One region of the Bradyrhizobium sp. SOJA106 genome, then DNA from elsewhere that is predicted to be linked to it. Evidence: riboswitches for the same ligand, from Rfam matches in the RefSeq annotation. Region 1 holds a riboswitch; the other holds the start of a gene.
What was found. Region 1 has a riboswitch for cobalamin ahead of AC5V87_RS14500 (TonB-dependent receptor). Riboswitches for the same ligand answer to the same signal wherever they lie in the genome.

Region 2: it holds a riboswitch for cobalamin, as region 1 does, so the genes downstream of both, metE (5-methyltetrahydropteroyltriglutamate--homocysteine S-methyltransferase) here and AC5V87_RS14500 (TonB-dependent receptor) in region 1, are expected to answer to the same signal.

What each region holds. Positions count from the first base shown of each region.
Region 1 is NZ_CM182549.1:3,235,520-3,240,975, reverse strand. Features, by position in the region: gene AC5V87_RS14505 (PepSY domain-containing protein) at 1-1,054, opposite strand, end outside; gene AC5V87_RS14500 (TonB-dependent receptor) at 1,067-3,421, opposite strand; cobalamin riboswitch at 3,536-3,737, opposite strand; gene AC5V87_RS14495 (histidine phosphatase family protein) at 3,810-4,382, shown strand; gene cobT (nicotinate-nucleotide--dimethylbenzimidazole phosphoribosyltransferase) at 4,441-5,456, opposite strand, start outside.
Region 2 is NZ_CM182549.1:2,012,423-2,017,878, forward strand. Features, by position in the region: gene AC5V87_RS08950 (nodulate formation efficiency C protein) at 1-610, opposite strand, end outside; cobalamin riboswitch at 1,607-1,808, shown strand; gene metE (5-methyltetrahydropteroyltriglutamate--homocysteine S-methyltransferase) at 1,913-4,258, shown strand; gene AC5V87_RS08960 (hypothetical protein) at 4,561-4,956, shown strand.

The sequences.
Region 1 (5,456 bases):
CTCCCACGTGTCCATCGCGAGGCACATCCCCTGCCCCGACCAATGTCTGCGATTCGAGACCAAGCCGATCGCGACGGTAGAGTTTGCCGCCGAACGCGAACCATTCGACCTCGTGGACCGGTGACGCTGCCGCCAGCTCGTCGCGCGAAGAGGCCGTCCAGTCCGGCGCGGCGTCCACCATGCGCGCTTCGGCGCCCGCCAACTGCCCGCGCGAGAACAGCCGGCCGTGATCCATGGACAGCCAGCCGCTGAAAATCCAAGTCAGCACGAACAGCGTTGCTGCGAGCCCGATGAGATGATGCAGGGCGTGCCAGCCACGGTACGGCGTTGAGATCGCCCGTCCCCGCATCCTGATCCGCACGATCCCGAGCACCGCACCGAGCAAGGCCGCGATCGAGGCCAGCAGTGACAGCGTCCAGACCACGCGGTCCCACAGCGCCCAATCGCGCCGCAGCACGGTCGGGTAAATCCAGTGCAAGACGCTGCCGAGCCAATTCCACCCACGCTCGCTGCGGGTCGTATCGAGAACGACCTCGCCGGTGCGTGACGAGACATAGATCTCATTCCCTGCGGCGTCGCCGAGGGTGATGCGAAACAAGGGCCGATGGCGGTCAAAGCCGTTCGGAACGCTCCATTGGTCATAGTCCGCGCGCGCGACGATTGCGGCCGGCGCGGGATCGAGCCCTCGCCGCTCGGCGTTCGCCCGCGCAATAGCCAGCGCAATGTCGGCAGACGTTACACTCGCGTCCCGTCCATCGAACGCGTGGACCGCGCCGAGGTGCGATCGCCCTGACACGATGTAGACCGGCCCATCGACCCGTTGGACCAGCCGCGCGCGCGTCGCATCCGCCGCCCCGCTTGCCGTCACGGCTTCGGCGACGGTGATCCTCACCTCCGCAGGATCGATCGGCGTCAGTCCGGCAAAGCGCTCCGCTTCCGTCAGTGACGGAAACGGAACGAAATGCATCACGATCCCGCTTGCGAACCACATCGCGAACAGCAGGCAGAAAGCGATCCCGAGCCAGCGATGCGAGAGGACGATCGCGCTCATCATGTGACTAGCGCCCTACCATTTGAACGCGGCGGAGAGCTCGTAGGTGCGCGGCGCGCCCAGGAGGATCTGGTCGGGATAGAACGGATCGCCCCAGATCGCGTAGCGCTTGTCGGCGATGTTCCGCATGCGAAAGGTGAGTCGGGCCTGATCGACCCCGTTGAACACCGTCTTCGGGATATCGACGAAGGCATAGGCGTCGGCAACGGTGTACGCCTTCATCGTCACCAGATTGGCATCGGTGTTGTAGCGATCTCCGACATGACGGCCGGTGATACCGACCTCAATCGGCCAGGGCGTGAAGAAGCGATAGGATGCGCCGGCATTGGCGACGATGCTCGGCACGTTCGGCGGCGTGTTCCCGGAGAACGAGCCGCCGACGAAATTGTAGCCGGCATAGCTTGCATCGACATAGGCGATGTTGCCCCAGAGGCGAAGCGGCTCGATCGGGCGCACCGAGGCGGCGAGCTCGACGCCCTTTGATTCCTGCCGCCCCGCGATGTTGAGCGCCATGCCGCCGGCCGCGGCATAGACGTTCTTGCGCAGGATGTCATAGGCGGAGAACGACCACTCCGCCCTGTTGTCCCAGAACAGATGCTTGACGCCGGTCTCGTAGGTGCGTGCGGTGGTCAGGTCGAGCGGCTGGGTCGGCCCAAGCAGGAAGATGTTGTTGGCGGAAACGTCGGCGCCGGTGGCGTACTGGCTGAAGAAGGTCAAGCCGGGCACGGCCTCCCAGGTGTAGCCGATGCGTCCCGTCGCTGGTGCCCAGTCCGTCGCAAACGGGAAGCCCGCCTTCACCAGGCCGTTGACGTCGGTGGAGTTGCGGTCGAGCCCGATATGTTCGACACGAAGGCCCCCGACCAGCGCAAAGCTGCGCGTCAGCCTCAAGCGGTCCTCGAATGACAGCGCCTCGTTGTCGATGCGGGCGGTCTGCTGCTGGATCGTCAGCAGGCCGTAATAGCCGCGGGCGGGATCGACAAGCGAGACGGAGTCGCCGGGAAAGTTCGCAGCACCGGGTCTGACGAAATCCAGATAGCTTGACGACAGCGTCGTGACCAGACGGTTGTCGAACCCGGCGATGTTCGTGTCCCAGATCAGATCGGTGACGTTGCCGACAAGGCGCTGGCTGTGCGCGACGTAAAAGCGCTCGCGATTGACGAGATTCGAAACGGAATTGAATGCCTCAACCTCATTGTTGAACCAGGTGCGCTCGGCGCCATAGCCGTAGGCCTGACTCTTCAGTGTCAGGTCGGGCGCGAGCTTCAGCTCGAAGCCTCCGCGTAGCCACACTTCCTGCGCGACGTTGCGATTGTCGAGGACGTTATAGTTGGTGTTGAAGGTGCGATCGTCGATGGTGACAGCGCCGAGATTGGTTCCGTTGTAGTTGGAGACGTAATTGCCCGAAACGATGCCGCTCGTCGCATGCGAGCCGCTGAAAGCGATCGGCACCAGCGGCGCGCCCCAATAGGCCCTACCGCGGTCTTCGCGATACTCGATCGCGCTCCAGACCTTCAGGCTGTCGGAGATGCGGTAGTTGAGCTGACCCGAGACGTCGAGCGTTTTGGTGTTGGTGTCGTCGGCAAAGCCGTTGAGCGAGGAGCGGCTGATGTCGAAGCGGTAGTCGAGGCCCTGGACATTGGTGCTGCCGCCCGAGCCGTAATGGGCGCCAAACGAGTTCAGCGAATCCCAGGAGAAGTCCGCCTCATTGCGGATCGGTCCGGTGTGCGGCTGCTTGGTGACGAAGTTGATGGCGCCGCCGGCGGCGCCCTCGCCCGAGATCAGCGAGCCCGGGCCTTTCAGGAATTCCACCGCCTCCAGATTGGCCGTATCCATGATCCGCGAGGTCATATTCTGCGGACCGATCTTGATGCCGTTGTAGAGCGTGTTGATCTGGCTGTTGGTGAAGCCGCGCATGGAGAAGGCCGCGGGCTCGGCTGGATTGTCGCCAGAGGTGACGCCGACCGCGCCCTGCGCCACTTCGGACACGGTGCGATAGCCCTGCTCGCGCATGGTCTCGGCCGAGATCACCTCGACGGTCGCGGGCGTCTCACGCACGGTCAAGCCGAGACGCGAGGCGCTTTCCGCGACCGCGTTGGAGTTGAGCGGCCTCTGCGCCGTCGCAGCCGGCCCCACCGGCTGAGGGGCAACGGCCGCCGGCCTGCGCGTTGCCGTGCGCCGCGCGCTCTGGGGTTCGCGGCCAGCCGGCCTCGCCTGCTTGCGGGACTGGGCGGGCGACACTTCGACGGGCGGCAGCTGTTCGCGGGCCTGCTGCGCCAGCGCGGCGGGCACATTATCTGCGACCGCTAGCGCCGCGAGCACGGCGGAGGCGAGCAGGAAACGACGCGGTCGTACAATATGGATGGAAGGCACGGTTTGGACCTCGGTATGACGTCAGTGGCACGTCACAGCGAACGAGGTCTCACCCTGGGCTTGTCAGCCGCCCGATGAAGCCGAATGTCTGTACTCCCCGACCGACATCTTCGCGTATGACCACGGCTGACGGCAGGTCTCCTGGCTCGCGGGTCGTGACCGCTTCGTCGCCTTCCCGGGACCGAGGACCCAGTGGCTTCTGACGAAGGATTCACCGCTTACAGTTGCGGGGGCAGCTACGGCATTGGGGACAATGTCCCCGCACCGCATTCCCTTTTCATCCCCTCTCGGGGAAACCGTCAAAGGCATCTAGGATTACGACCAAGACAGAGTCAATGTGCAAGCTGCGGCGTTATTGCCACAGCCACCAACTTCCCTGGAGACGAGCATGGAAGGCGAGACCTTCCTCTGGTTGATACGGCATGCGCCCGTCGACGGCATCAAAGCCGTGATCCATGCCGCCGACGCGCCGGCTGATCTCGGCGATCGCGCGCAACTCGACGCGCTACGGCAGCGCCTGCCGCGGGATGCTGCGAGCTATGCCAGCCCGTCGCGGCGCACGGCCGAGACGGCACGGGCGCTGGGGCTGGAGCCGCTGCTGGTGAGCGATTTCAATGAGCAGAATTTTGGCGGCTGGACCGGCCATCGGCATGACGAACTCGCCGCGACAGGCGGCGATGCCTATGCACAGTTCTGGAGCGATCCAGCGCGCGGAAGGCCGCCGGGCGGCGAAAGCTTTGAGGATCAGGTCGCACGTGTCAGGCAGGGTCTCTCGCGGATCAGCGCCGGTTGTGCAAACTTGGTCGTCCATTCCGGAACCATCCGCGCCGCGCTCTGCATCGCGCTGGACCTCACGCCGCAAGCGGCCTTGCGCTTTGTCGTCGATCCGCTGTCGCTGACCCGGATCGACCGGCTCGCGGCTGGCTGGCGCGTCGTCTCCGTCAATCAGCGGATCAGCTAACGCATGATCCGGAAAAGTGCGCAGCGGTTTTTCGAAAAGATCATGCTCAAACAACAACCTAGAGCGCGATGATCTCATCGCGCTTAGGCCTATCAGGCACATTGGCCTGCGCGAACGTCGCCATGCCGTTGTGCAGAGCGCAGGCCGATCGCACCAGCGGCAGCGCGATGGCGGCGCCCGATCCCTCGCCCAGCCGGAGGTCGAGGCTGATCAGCGGCTGCACGTTCAATGCACGCAGCACCAGCCGATGCCCCTGCTCGGCAGATTGGTGCGAGGGCAACAGGAACGGCTGGCAGGAGGGATTGAGGCGCGTCGCGGCCAGCGCTGCCACCGAGACGATGAAACCGTCGATCAGCACGGGAATGCGGCGCTGCGCAGCCGCGATGATTGCGCCGCAGATCGCGGCGATCTCGAGGCCGCCGACGGCGCACAGGATTTTTTCGGGCGCCGCGCCTGCAACGCCATGCCGTGCGATCGCAGCATCGATCACCCGCGCCTTGTGCGCGCGGCCGGCGGCGTCGACACCGGTGCCACTGCCGGCGATCTCCTCGGCGCTGGTGCCGAGCAGGCTGGCGGCGATCGCCGCCGACGTCGTGGTGTTGCCGATGCCCATCTCGCCGAAGATCAGGAGATCGGGCTCGGTGGCCGCCGCGCGCGCGACCGCGCGCTGGCCAGCTTCAAACGCGAAGGCCAGTTCCTCAGGCGTGAGCGCAGCTTCGATGCTGAAATCGCGCGTACCGCTGCGTGGCTTGTCGGTGACGACGCCTGTCATCGCCTCCTGCGCGAGCGTGCCCGCGTCGACGACTTCCAGGCTCGAACCCAGTTCGCGAGCCAGCACCGAAATCGCCGCGCCGCCGGAGGCGAAATTCGCCATCATGGCGATGGTCACGGCTTGCGGATAGGCCGAGACGCCCTGCGCGACGATGCCGTGATCGCCGGCAAAAACGGTGACCGGCACGCGAGCCGCGCGCGGCTGCTCAGTCGCTTGCAGGCCGGCAAGCTCGATCGCGAGCTGCTCGAGCCGGCCGAGCGCGCCGGTCGGTTTCGTTAGCTGCGCCTGCCGCGCAATCGCCG
Region 2 (5,456 bases), 1.2 Mb from region 1:
AAAGCAAAACGCGCCACAGATCACCCTTCTCGGTCGGCTTGTCCTTCTGGTTCGGCAAGTAGTCCACTTCAACAGGTTCAACGATAGTGCAGCGGCCCTGCCGCAGAAGATCGCCGAGGCGGCCTTGCGTGGTCGTCACAAAGTTGAAGTTGCTCGGCTCATGCAGAAAGCCAAGATTTGCGTCCCTTTCACTCTCCTTCACTTCAGTGGCGATCAACGAGAGTGCTAGGGCGTGCCAGCCCAATTCGATCGGCTTTGCATAGGTCGACGCAAGTTGAAACGTACCGTCGAGCGCGATCCTCCAGGTGATAAAGTACGGTTCCTCTAATATATCGTCAGGGTGTCTGGTCCACAAAACGAAAACATAGTCGTTTTCGTCAAGTTCAGCGACGCCCCACATTCGAGGGACGAACTGTGCAACCTTCGAGACGTTGGAGATAATTTGTTCTATTGTCTCACCGTCTTGCGCTCGCCACGTTGACTTGAATCTTTCGATATGGGGGCTCTCGATGGCGCGAACACTGTTGCTCGTCGCAGCCAGCCCGGCCAGGCAGATCAGGAGGCGACCGAGACAAAACCATAACGCGCGTCTTCTAGACACTGTTCTCATAACTGCCGGCCTATGTGGTGTCATCCACACGTCATTCCAAAGCGGGCAACCTTCAACTTGTTATGCGCGAGCACAAGAAGTTAGCGGCGACGCGACGGGGAGACCGATGGTGTCCCGTGCGAGCAGGCGCTCCCCTCTATGTCACGCGCCGCTAACTTCGCTGCCGGCGACAGCAGTCAAGTTGCTGTGCTGGACATGCCCAGCAGGAGGAGACTGGGCATCCCGAAGACTTGCATTCTTCGTGCCAGGTAATACACGGCAATTCGCACCGCTTTTGTGTCCTCTTTGTCGACTTTCCGACTGGTCAATGTCTCGATGTTTCCGTTCAGCGCTATCCAGCCCGGCTTATGCATCCTGGTCCCGCACCGGATCGTTCGATGGCGCAGCGGAACACCTCGGTACCAAGCTCCCGATGAGAATTGTTTGCCGCTATTGAACCGTTTGGTTCGGCATCGTTGCCAGAACGTAGCTTTCGATCTCTGCCACGCGTTTGGCCATCTGCGGCCATCGGCCATGGTGCGTGTGCCGCTCCTATCGCGACATGCGGCGCTTCGAGAATAGCCTCGCTTAGGAGCGCTTTGCACTCGATGGCGACGAGGCGAAACCGATCTTCACCGCCGAACATTTGGAGTCTTGCTGAACCGCACATCAACGTGCTGGCCGGGTATGTTGCTGGCCTCGCCAGCTTGGGCCTATTCAACACGGATCCTGTTGGCCGAGAAGGTGGCTGGATGGTGGACTTGCTCAAAGAACCGCTGAGAAGCCGGAGATGCGTTCTGCTCGAGGCAGCAGTCCCGACCGGGCAAGCCGCATTTGTCCCTTCCACCGATCTGGCGTGCGGCCCGCAGGCAGCTGCGATCGTCATTCCGATATTGCTGACTTTAAAGCGCTTCTACGTCGGCTCAACGCGTCAAGATGCGAGGTCATTCGCGTAGCGGATGTCGCAGCACCAGCTTGAGACACGATCTGAGAGGTTGACGGAAGACCTGTCTTCTCGATAATCCAAGTCGTCGAGGTTCTCCGGTCGCACTTGATCCGGAGCTAAGAGGGAAGCCGGTGAAGATGCCGGCGCTGCCCCCGCAACTGTGAGTGGCGAGCCGCTGTCCAACGATGTCACTGAAGCCTGCGCGGCTTCGGGAAGGCCGGACAGCAGCGATGACCCGCGAGCCAGGAGACCTGCCCCGACATTATATTCGTCCACGGGCGGGGTGTCCCGGTGGTGCGCCAAGCAGCCGTCGCACTGCGCGACTTCCCCTGCCTGCGTCCGCCATGGCCTTCTGCCCCCAACACGGGGTTAACGCTATGTCTCTTCTCTCCCTTCCCGTTGCCACGCTCGGAACGCCACGCATCGGTCCAAGGCGCGAGCTCAAACTCGCTCTAGAAAGCTACTGGGCCGGAAAAAGCAGCGAACAGCAGTTGCTCGAGGACGCAGCTGGCCTGCGTGCCGCGAACTGGGCTCGTCAGAAATCTATCGGCGTCACGGTCATTCCATCGAACGATTTCTCGCTGTATGACCAGGTGCTCGACACAAGTGTCATGGTTGGCGCCATCCCGGAGAACTACGCCTCAAAAGCCGAATCCGTTTCGCTGAAGACGTACTTCGCCATGGCCCGCGGATCACAATGCGACGATCAGGATGCGAGTTGCGGTCACGGACCGCGCGCATTTGGCGCACCCGCGCAGGAGATGACCAAGTGGTTCGATACTAACTACCACTACATGGTCCCCGAGTTTCGCAGAGGACAGACTTTCAGGCTATGCTCTCGCAAGCCGATCGAGGAGTATGAAGAGGCCAAGGCCCTTGGCTTTCAGACCCGTCCTGTCCTGATCGGGCCGGTCACATTCCTAAAGCTCGGCAAGAGTCCCGATCCTGCATTCCAGCCACTCTCACTACTAGATGAACTGATACCGGTCTATATCGAGGTTCTGCAGGAATTGGCGAAACGTGGGGCAAAGTGGGTTCAGTTCGACGAGCCCTGCCTGGTTCTTGATCTGGATGAGGGGGCGCGAAAATCTTTGCGGCATGCCTATGACCGGCTCGCCAAGGAGGGCCCGGCCATCAAGATCATGGTTGCCAGCTATTTCGGCGACCTCGGCGACAATCTGGATACCGCCTTGAGCCTGCCGGTTGCAGGACTGCATCTCGATCTGGTTCGAGCGCCACAGTTGTTAAATCAGATCATAGCTGGCGGCCGACGTGATCTCGTCATGTCGCTCGGTGTCGTCGACGGCCGGAATGTATGGCGGTCGAATTTGTCCTCGCTGCGCCAGCGGCTCGAACCCGCGATTGCGAAGCTCGGCAAAGATCGTGTACAGATGGCGCCATCCTGCTCGCTGCTTCATGTGCCGGTCGATGTTGGACTCGAGACCGGGCTCGCTTCCGACGTCAAGAGCTGGCTTGCTTTTGCGGTCCAGAAGATGCGAGAGCTTACTATCCTGGCGCGGGCACTCGCAGGCGACCAGAATGTCGCGCAAGCTCTTGCCGAGTCGGAATGTGCCGCGACTGACCGGCGGACTTCGCCGAAAATCCGTGATGCTAATGTCGCTGTCCGGATGAAAGCGATCGATCAGACCATGCGTCGGCGCGCGAGCCCATTTGCCCGTCGTGCCGAGATCCAAAGCAATCGTTTTGGACTGCCGGCTTTTCCTACCACGACGATCGGATCGTTCCCACAGACCATAGAGGTTCGGAATGCGCGTGCGGCCCATGCGCGGGGCGCGATGAGTGACGAGCAATACGACAGGTTCCTCAAGGAGGAGACTGCGCGCGCCGTACGTTGGCAGGAGGACATCGGTCTCGACGTCCTCGTGCACGGCGAGTTCGAACGCAATGACATGGTCCAGTACTTCGGCGAGCAACTTGCCGGCTTCGCATTTACCAAGAACGGATGGGTGCAGTCCTACGGCTCGCGCTGTGTCAGGCCACCGATCCTGTTTGGCGATGTAGTGCGGTCGAAGCCTATCACCGTGGACTGGTGGCGCTACGCGCAATCATTAACAAAGAAGCCGATGAAGGCGATGTTGACCGGACCGGTGACGATCTTGAACTGGTCCTTTGTTCGCGATGATATTCCCAGAAGCGAGGCCTGCCGCCAGATTGCGCTCGCGATCCGAGACGAAGTCCGCGATCTCGAGAATGCTGGTGCGACCATGATCCAGATCGACGAAGCTGCACTTCGAGAAGGATTGCCGTTGCGTCGATCGGAGTGGACGGCTTATCTCGATTGGGCCGTGGATTGCTTCCGCATCTGCTCATCGGGCGTCGCTGATAAAACGCAAATCCATACACATATGTGTTACTCGGAGTTCAACGACATCATCGGTGCAATCGCTGCTATGGACGCGGATGTAATCTCGATCGAGACGTCGCGCTCAAAAATGGAGCTACTCGACGCGTTTAGGAACTACGAATACCCAAATCAGATCGGGCCGGGCGTGTACGACATCCACTCTCCACGCGTTCCTGAAACGGGCGAAATGAAAGAGCTGCTGGCGTTGGCTCGGACCCGGCTGCAGGATTCGCAACTCTGGGTCAATCCGGACTGCGGCCTGAAGACGCGCAAATGGGAGGAGGTTCGGCCGGCGCTAACGAACATGGTCGCTGCCGCCCGCGAGCTGCGCGCTGCATTCGATCCGCCGGGCCGGTGATCAGGGATTGGGTCTGTTCTCGGCAAAGTTGATCCTCTTGCGGTCATTTTGCGCTCTCCATGATCGATGGACCATTGGGAACACAAAAAAACCGGCGCCGCTTAGCGGGCCGGGTGAAACTCTGGGAGGAGCAAAGCTGAATGCCTAGGAGAGATCGACTGCCATGTCGCACATGAGTCGACCGATGGTTTCGGCGCAGCAACGATGCTCCTGCCTCAGCAAACAGCCCTTCGCGGTGGCGAGCCGATCCTCGGCGATGCGAGCTAGGTAGTCCTTCGCTGAGATGGCTTTCCGACAAGCCCTTGTTGGATGCGCTCGATCGCGATGGCGCCGAGCCCAATAATGGGCCCGTCAGTGTAGCCCTGGAAGTTGCACTTAGCCTGTTTGATGCCGGGCCCTCCGGCAAGACTTTCGAGTGGCAGGGCAAAGTGAGCGACGCCGACGCATATGTATCCAGCATCAACCAAGGATTCCGTGATCCTTTCGAATTGGAGGTAGCCCTCGACACTGTCGAGCGGAATGAATTCATCGTCTTTGCGTTGATGCTTCTTGAATGCAGGAATATGCGGGAGCCGAATCCCGAAATCCGACCCGGATGCAATTCGAGGCATTTGGTGAGGATTTCGCGGCAGGAAGCGACTGTCTCGTGGGGCTACGCCATACAGCCAAAGGGACTCAAGCCATGCTTGATAATCTAACTCGCAAACTGACGCTGAGAAATGCGAGGACGTCGGGTATCTGGTGGAACGTGGCAGCCCCGTGCAGGCGGCTACTCGTCGTGGCCTCATCGACGTCAACTGCCTTGTTGTTGGTGCTGACCTAGCCGGCCTGACAGTGCCCCCAGTTGGCGCGCAGCAGGTCGAACCGGCTGCCGTCGGATGATTGAGAGCGTACCGGGTTGGGGTCAACGAGTGGGATTGCTTCGCGCGCATCCGCGCGATCGCAATCGTCCGGCCTTATCGGGCGGCAGACATAAAAGGCGTCAGTTTCGCGCGATATCACCGCGCAACTGCCCGATCTGCGACCGTCACATTCTGGAACATGCCGGAACCAGAGCTCAGGAAGGCTCGGCCGCGCCGTTTGCACCCGTGGTAGAGCAGCGATCATATTGCGCAGAAGCCATTTTGCCGGTACGACCAGCCTACGTGCCGGCGAGCACCCCATTTTCATTCGACAGGAAGAACATGAGGTCCACTTC